Linked DNA regions of Endozoicomonas gorgoniicola. The protein of the gene in region 1 interacts with the protein of each later gene in a pairwise test. Links are inferred from orthologs where the notes say so. Each region holds a gene or a part of one and is shown on either strand. Other genes may lie near its edges. The genes, in order: ptsN and trkA.

Evidence for each region.
Region 2: the proteins of ptsN (region 1) and trkA interact in binary tests that used the Escherichia coli proteins (3 or more experiments, as listed by UniProt). The link is inferred for Endozoicomonas gorgoniicola from one-to-one orthologs.

Annotation. Positions count from the first base shown.
Region 1 is NZ_JAPFCC010000001.1:5,992,354-5,995,611, reverse strand. What follows is about bases 195-3,122. They hold ptsN (PTS IIA-like nitrogen regulatory protein PtsN), read left to right. Parts: upstream 195-1,396; coding sequence 1,397-1,849; downstream 1,850-3,122. Other genes in these bases: NX722_RS26935 (HPr family phosphocarrier protein), read left to right, coding at 2,874-3,122; rapZ (RNase adapter RapZ), read left to right, coding at 2,017-2,874; hpf (ribosome hibernation-promoting factor, HPF/YfiA family), read left to right, coding at 992-1,297; NX722_RS26955 (RNA polymerase factor sigma-54), read left to right, coding at 195-772. Outside these bases: more of NX722_RS26955, read left to right, coding at 1-194; more of NX722_RS26935, read left to right, coding at 3,123-3,143; mgtE (magnesium transporter), read left to right, coding at 3,182-3,258. UniProt on the Escherichia coli protein: Seems to have a role in regulating nitrogen assimilation.
Region 2 is NZ_JAPFCC010000001.1:5,036,840-5,040,026, forward strand. Bases 209-3,065 are described here. They hold trkA (Trk system potassium transporter TrkA), read left to right. Parts: upstream 209-878; coding sequence 879-2,252; downstream 2,253-3,065. Other genes in these bases: rsmB (16S rRNA (cytosine(967)-C(5))-methyltransferase RsmB), read left to right, coding at 209-866; NX722_RS22565 (TrkH family potassium uptake protein), read left to right, coding at 2,369-3,065. Outside these bases: more of rsmB, read left to right, coding at 1-208; more of NX722_RS22565, read left to right, coding at 3,066-3,187. UniProt on the Escherichia coli protein: Part of the constitutive potassium transport systems TrkG and TrkH. May regulate the transport activity of TrkG and TrkH systems. Binds to NAD(+) and NADH.

The DNA.
Region 1 (3,258 bases):
TCACCATCTGGAAGCCCTGGGCAGCCGCGATTACAGCCAGATTATGCGCCGCACCCGGATGAAAGAGCATCAGCTCAAAGAAGCTCTGGGGCTGATACAGAGCCTGAACCCCAAGCCAGGCTCTGGAGTGGATCAAAGCGAACCGGAGTACATCACACCGGATATTTCCGTTCGAAAAATCAAAGAGCGCTGGGTGGTCGAACTGAATTCTGAGTCACTGCCTCGTCTGCGTATCAACAACAGCTATGCGTCAATGGTTCAGCGAGCCAACAGCAGCCGGGACAACCAGTTTATGAAAAACCAGCTGCAGGAAGCCCGCTGGTTTTTGAAAAACCTGCAAAGCCGTAATGAAACATTACTCAAAGTCGCTACCAAGATCGTTAACTTCCAGCAGGGCTTTCTGGAACAGGGCGACGAAGGTATGAAACCGCTGGTGCTTGCGGATATCGCTGAAGCTGTGGATATGCATGAATCAACTATTTCCCGGGTCACAACCCAGAAGTACATGCATACGCCCAGGGGTGTCTATGAGCTGAAGTATTTCTTTTCCAGCCATGTCAGCACAGACAGCGGTGGAGAGTGTTCGTCCACAGCTATTCGCGCACTGATCAAAAAGCTGGTTCAGGATGAAAATCCGAAAAAACCGCTCAGTGACAACAAAATTGCCGGTTTACTGGGAGAGCAGGGTATAAAAGTAGCCCGACGAACCATCGCCAAGTATCGGGAGTCGATGCATATACCCCCTTCCAATGAACGCAAGCGCCTGGTGTAAGTCATGTAGAGTGCTTAACGATAAGTACCCGAACAATGAAACTTATTAGCAGGAATTTTAGCAGGAATTTTTCGGACAGAACCTTAAGGTAAAAATCCTGTATTTTTTTGCTTCAGGACAGCACCAATGTTATTAACGGTGATAAAATCTAAACAGACCAGTTCGAAAATCCCGGGAACTGGCTACTGTCTCCAAACGGGATCAGCAGGAGAGCGTTACATGCAAGTCAACATCAGTGGACATCATGTAGAGGTGACTCAAGCTCTGAAAGACTATGTCACTAAAAAACTCGACCGACTGGCAGCTCACTTCGATAACATCACTAATGTACAAGTCACCTTGAGCGTAGAGAAACTACTGCACAAGGCAGAAGCGATTCTGCACATACGTGGAGCTGACATCAATGCGACCGCTGAATCCGATGACATGTACGCGGCTATTGACGATTTGTCAGATAAAATCGACCGACAGCTGGTAAAACACAAGGAAAAGACGCTCGATCGCATGCAGGGAGCCCGAGGCTGAATCCACAACCGACTGAAGGCCCCTGGCTTTCAGTCGACTCCCATTCAGTCATCGGCTTCTTATTTTGCACTCGCACCCTGTGAGTCTTCCAATCGTTGTATGATTATTAAAAACATCTTAACCCCCGAACGCACCCTCCATGGTGTGCAAGGGGTCAGCAAAAAGAAAATCCTGGAAACAATTGCGGAACAGATCAGTGAACATGTTCCCGCCATCAACGCCAAGGATCTGTTCAACAACCTCATCAACAGAGAACGACTGGGTACCACCGGACTGGGCAACGGCATTGCACTGCCTCACTGCCGCTCCAAAGCCTGCCCGGAGCCAACCGGGCTGTTCATTCGTCTGTCAGAACCCGTCGATTTTGACGCGGTGGACCGGGAGCCTGTTGACCTGATTTTCGCGTTGATCGTCCCTGAAGAAAGCACTCAGGAACACCTTGATATCCTGAAAGCCCTGGCCCAGCGCTTTACCGATGATTACCTTCTCGGTCAGATCCGGTCAGCTAACTCTTCGGAAAGCCTGTATCAGATACTGACAGCACCGGCCTGACGGCCTGCCCGGTTCAACGGCTGTCCGATTCTCCTCAGAATGAAAAGGCTGAAAGTATTACCTATCCTTGAAATAAAGAAACAGGTTTTAATCTCGTTGAGTTCATCTATCCTTCAACATTAAAACCTGTTATCTGTTATAAAAAGCTCCGCATAAAGGGACCCCCCATGAAACTCGTTATCATCAGCGGCCGCTCAGGTTCAGGAAAAAGTGCAGCACTCCATGCACTTGAGGATCAGGGATACTATTGTGTCGACAACCTGCCAGCCACTATGCTCAACCAGCTACCTGAACAACTTAGCGAAGGCGCCAACGAGCCCCCCAAAATGGCAGTCAGCATTGATGTTCGTAATGTTCCCGGAGCCCTGGAGCATTTCCCAAGACTGCTGAAAAAACTCAGGCAACAGGGAATCGATTGCAAGGTTCTGTTTCTGGACGCTGACAGCAGCTGCCTGATGAAGCGTTACAGCTCAACCCGCCGCAAGCATCCTCTGACGAATGACAAGGTATCGCTGATCGAAGCCATCGACCTGGAAACCAGCCTGCTGGGTCCCGTGGCGGCACAGGCTGATGTTCGCATCGACACATCACCATTGTCCGTGCATGAAATACATGAACAGGTTCGTCACAAGGTCATTGGTGATGGCACCAAAAGCATGACACTGCTGATTCAGTCCTTTGGTTTTAAGCATGGTATGCCGGTGGATGCTGACTATGTATTTGATGTTCGCTGCCTGCCTAACCCATACTGGGATGAATCCATCCGGCAATACACCGGGCGGGACAAGCCGGTTCAGGAGTTCCTTGGAGCAGAACCCATGGTGACGGAGATGTTTGAAGACCTTAAACAGTTCGTGGAAAAATGGTTACCAAGGTTTGAATCCGGCCAGCGCAGCTACATGACCATTGCCATAGGCTGCACCGGCGGACAACACCGTTCGGTCTATATTAGTGAACGGCTGGGTACCTGGTTCAGCGAACGATTTGACCGGGTTCAGGTGCGGCACAGGGAGCTATCCAAATAATGATCCAGACGCAAGCGACCATCATCAACAAACTTGGGTTGCATGCTCGTGCAGCTTCGAAGTTTGTCTCGACCACTTCCAACTTTATCAGTCAGATTAAAGTCGGTGTGAACGGTCGTGAAGTGGATGGAAAAAGCATTATGGCGATCATGATGCTGGCTGCTGGTCAGGGAACCACCCTCGACCTGACATTTGATGGTGAAGATGAGCAGGAAGCAGCCGATGCACTGTGCAATCTGATCAACGATTATTTTGAAGAAGGTGAGTAAACAGCTCCCTCAGTCATAGACAACACCAGGCGTGCAATATGGTCCAGCAACTGCAACTGAGTATCGGAGACAAGGAGCTTAAAAAGCTTAACGAGGCACTGGAACACGGCGTCTC
Region 2 (3,187 bases), 960 kb from region 1 along the record:
GGTTAATCGGTAAGTTGAAAAAAGGCTGGCCAGAACACTGGCAGGGTATTCTCAAGGCGAACAACAGCCAGCCCCCCATGACTCTGCGGGTCAATCAGAAACACCTGTCCCGTGATCGCTATCTGAAAAAGTTGCTGGATCATTGCATTCAGGCTTCACCGTCCACTACTGCTCCCCAGGCCATCACTCTGGCGAAGCCAGTGCCTGTGGATGAGCTGCCAGGCTTTGCTGAGGGCTGGGTTAGCGTTCAGGATGAATCTGCGCAACTGGCTGGTGTCTTGATTGATACAAAATCTGGCGAAAAGGTTCTCGACGCCTGCTGTGCTCCGGGAGGTAAAACCTGCCACCTGCTTGAGTTAAACGACGGTATAAAGCTTGATGCACTGGATGTGGATAACAAGCGACTGGCAAGGGTTCAGGAAAACCTTGATCGTATCGGCTTATCCGCCCGCCTGATGCATGGCGATGGTACACAGCCTGAGCAGTGGTGGGACAATCAACTGTACGACCATATTCTGCTGGATGCTCCCTGTTCAGCAACAGGTGTTATACGTCGTCACCCTGACATCAAGCTACTGCGTCAACCAGAAGACATTGATGCACTGGCCCGGTTACAACAACGCATTCTCAATACCATGTGGACATTGCTGAAACCGGGCGGCACTCTGTTATACGCCACCTGTTCAGTCATGCCGGCAGAAAACAGCAAACAGGTTGAAGCATTTCTGAGCAGCCACCCGGACGCCTGCCTGCAAACCATTGAAGGTCACTGGGGTCATGACACCGGGTTTGGACGACAGATTTTTCCCGGCAGCGGGGACGGATTCTTTTACAGCCTGATTAAAAAACAGGCACAGGGCAGTTAAGGATACTGATGCATGAAGATTATCATTCTTGGGGCAGGTCAGGTCGGTGGTACTCTCGCTGAAAACCTTGCCAGCGAGGAAAACGATATAACGGTGGTCGATACCAATGGTGAACGACTCCGGGAGCTGCAGGACAGAATTGATATTCGAACCATACAGGGAATGGCATCCTTCCCCTCAGTGCTCAAGCAGGCCGGGGCTGATGAAGCGGATATGCTGGTTGCCGTCACCAACAGTGACGAAGTCAACATGATCTCATGCCAGATTGCCTACACCATGTTTCATACACCTGCCAAAATTGCCCGAATCCGACAGGCAGCGTATCTGAGCAGAGACAACCTGTTTGGTGACGATGCTCTGCCGGTAGACGTCCTGATCAGTCCGGAGCAAGTGGTGACTAACTACATCAGACGCTTACTGGAACGCCCCGGGGCTTTGCAGGTTCTGGATTTTGCCGGAGGGCGCGCCCAGCTTGTGGCTATGAAAGCATACTACGGCGGTCCGCTGGTTGGTCAGGAGCTGCGCTATCTGAAAGAGCATATGCCAAACGTCGAGAGTCGTGTGGCTGCCATTTTCCGCCGGGGTCAGCCGATTATGCCCAAGGGGACAACGGTTCTGGAAGCAGACGATGAAGTCTTTTTTATTGCCGACCGTCGTCATATTCGTGATGTGATGAGCGAGATGCAGCGTCTGGATGACGATTACAAACGTATTATTATTGCCGGGGGCGGCAATATCGGTTTGCGGCTGGCGCAATCGGCGGAAAATGATTATAAGGTTAAAATCATTGAGCGCAGTATGTCACGCTGCCAGTTCCTGTCGGAAACGCTGACCAAGGCCATGGTTTTTAACGGCAATGCTTCCGATAAAGAGTTACTGATCGCAGAGAATATTGAAGAAACGGATGTATTCTGCGCTCTGACCAACGATGACGAAGCCAACGTTATGGCGGCCATGCTTGCCAAAAGGCTCGGTGCCCGCAAGGTGATGGCACTGATCAACAACCCTGCCTACGTTGACCTGGTACAGGGGGGTGAAATTGATATTGCGCTGTCACCTCAGCTGGCGACAATTGGCAGCCTGTTGAAACATGTTCGCAAAGGTGATGTGGTCAACGTACACTCTCTGCGTCGTGGCGCCGCAGAGGCAATGGAAGCCATTGCCCATGGCGATGAAAGTTCTTCAAAGGTAGTAGGGCGCACCGTTCAGGAAGTAGAGCTGCCGCCTGGCACCACCATTGGCGCGATTGTCCGTAACGATGAGGTGTTGATTGCACATGACACGACTCGCATTGAGTCCGGCGATCATATTATTCTGTTCCTGACCAATAAAAAACGCATCCACGAAGTGGAACGACTTTTTCAGGTGGGTCTGGGATTTTTCTGACTTTTAGCACAATACCGGGGCATTGAAACGTTCAATGCCCCGGGCCTGATAAAAAAGGAGCACTGACTCCACTCAGGCCTTTGCATGGCAGCAAGAAAAACAAAAACAGGGGTTGTATGCAATTCACAGTGGTCCTGCCCGTTCTGGGCTTCCTATTGATGGTATTCAGTCTGTCGAATATCCCGCCCATGATAGTCGCCTTAATCTATGGCGAGACTGAGATTTCAATCTTTACCTTCACATTCTTCCTGACTTTGCTTGGCGGGCTGTCCATGTGGCTTCCCTACAGGAAGATACAGGGCAATATGAGAATCCGGGACGGTTTTGTCATTACGGTGCTGTTCTGGCTGGTTCTTGGACTGGTTGGCTCTTTGCCTTTTCTGATGATGAAAGTGCCTTCGTTGTCAGTGACTGATGCGATCTTTGAATCCATGTCAGGGCTGACCACCACCGGAGCGACCATTCTCACCGGGCTCGACGATATGCCACGTTCGATCCTGTTTTATCGCCAGCAGCTCCAGTGGTTTGGCGGGATGGGAATCATCGTTCTTGCCGTCGCCATCATGCCAATGCTGGGCATTGGCGGCATGCAGCTGTATCGCACGGAAACCCCCGGGCCAGTAAAAGACACCAAGCTGACACCTCGTATCAAGGAAACCGCCAAAGCACTCTGGAAGCTTTATGTCGCCTTAACCGTCACCTGCGCCATTGGCTATAAGCTGGCAGGCATGGACTGGTTCGATGCCATCAGCCACAGTTTCTCAACCGTTGCCATCGGTGGCTTCTCAACCCACGATGCCAGTATTGGTTATTTCCAGTCACCCCTGATTAATGGAATGACCACTGTCTTCATGTTTGTTGCGGGTATTAATTTTGCCCTGCATTTCTTTGCCTGGCGCAACAAAACCCTCTCCCATTATCCAGGGGACTCGGAA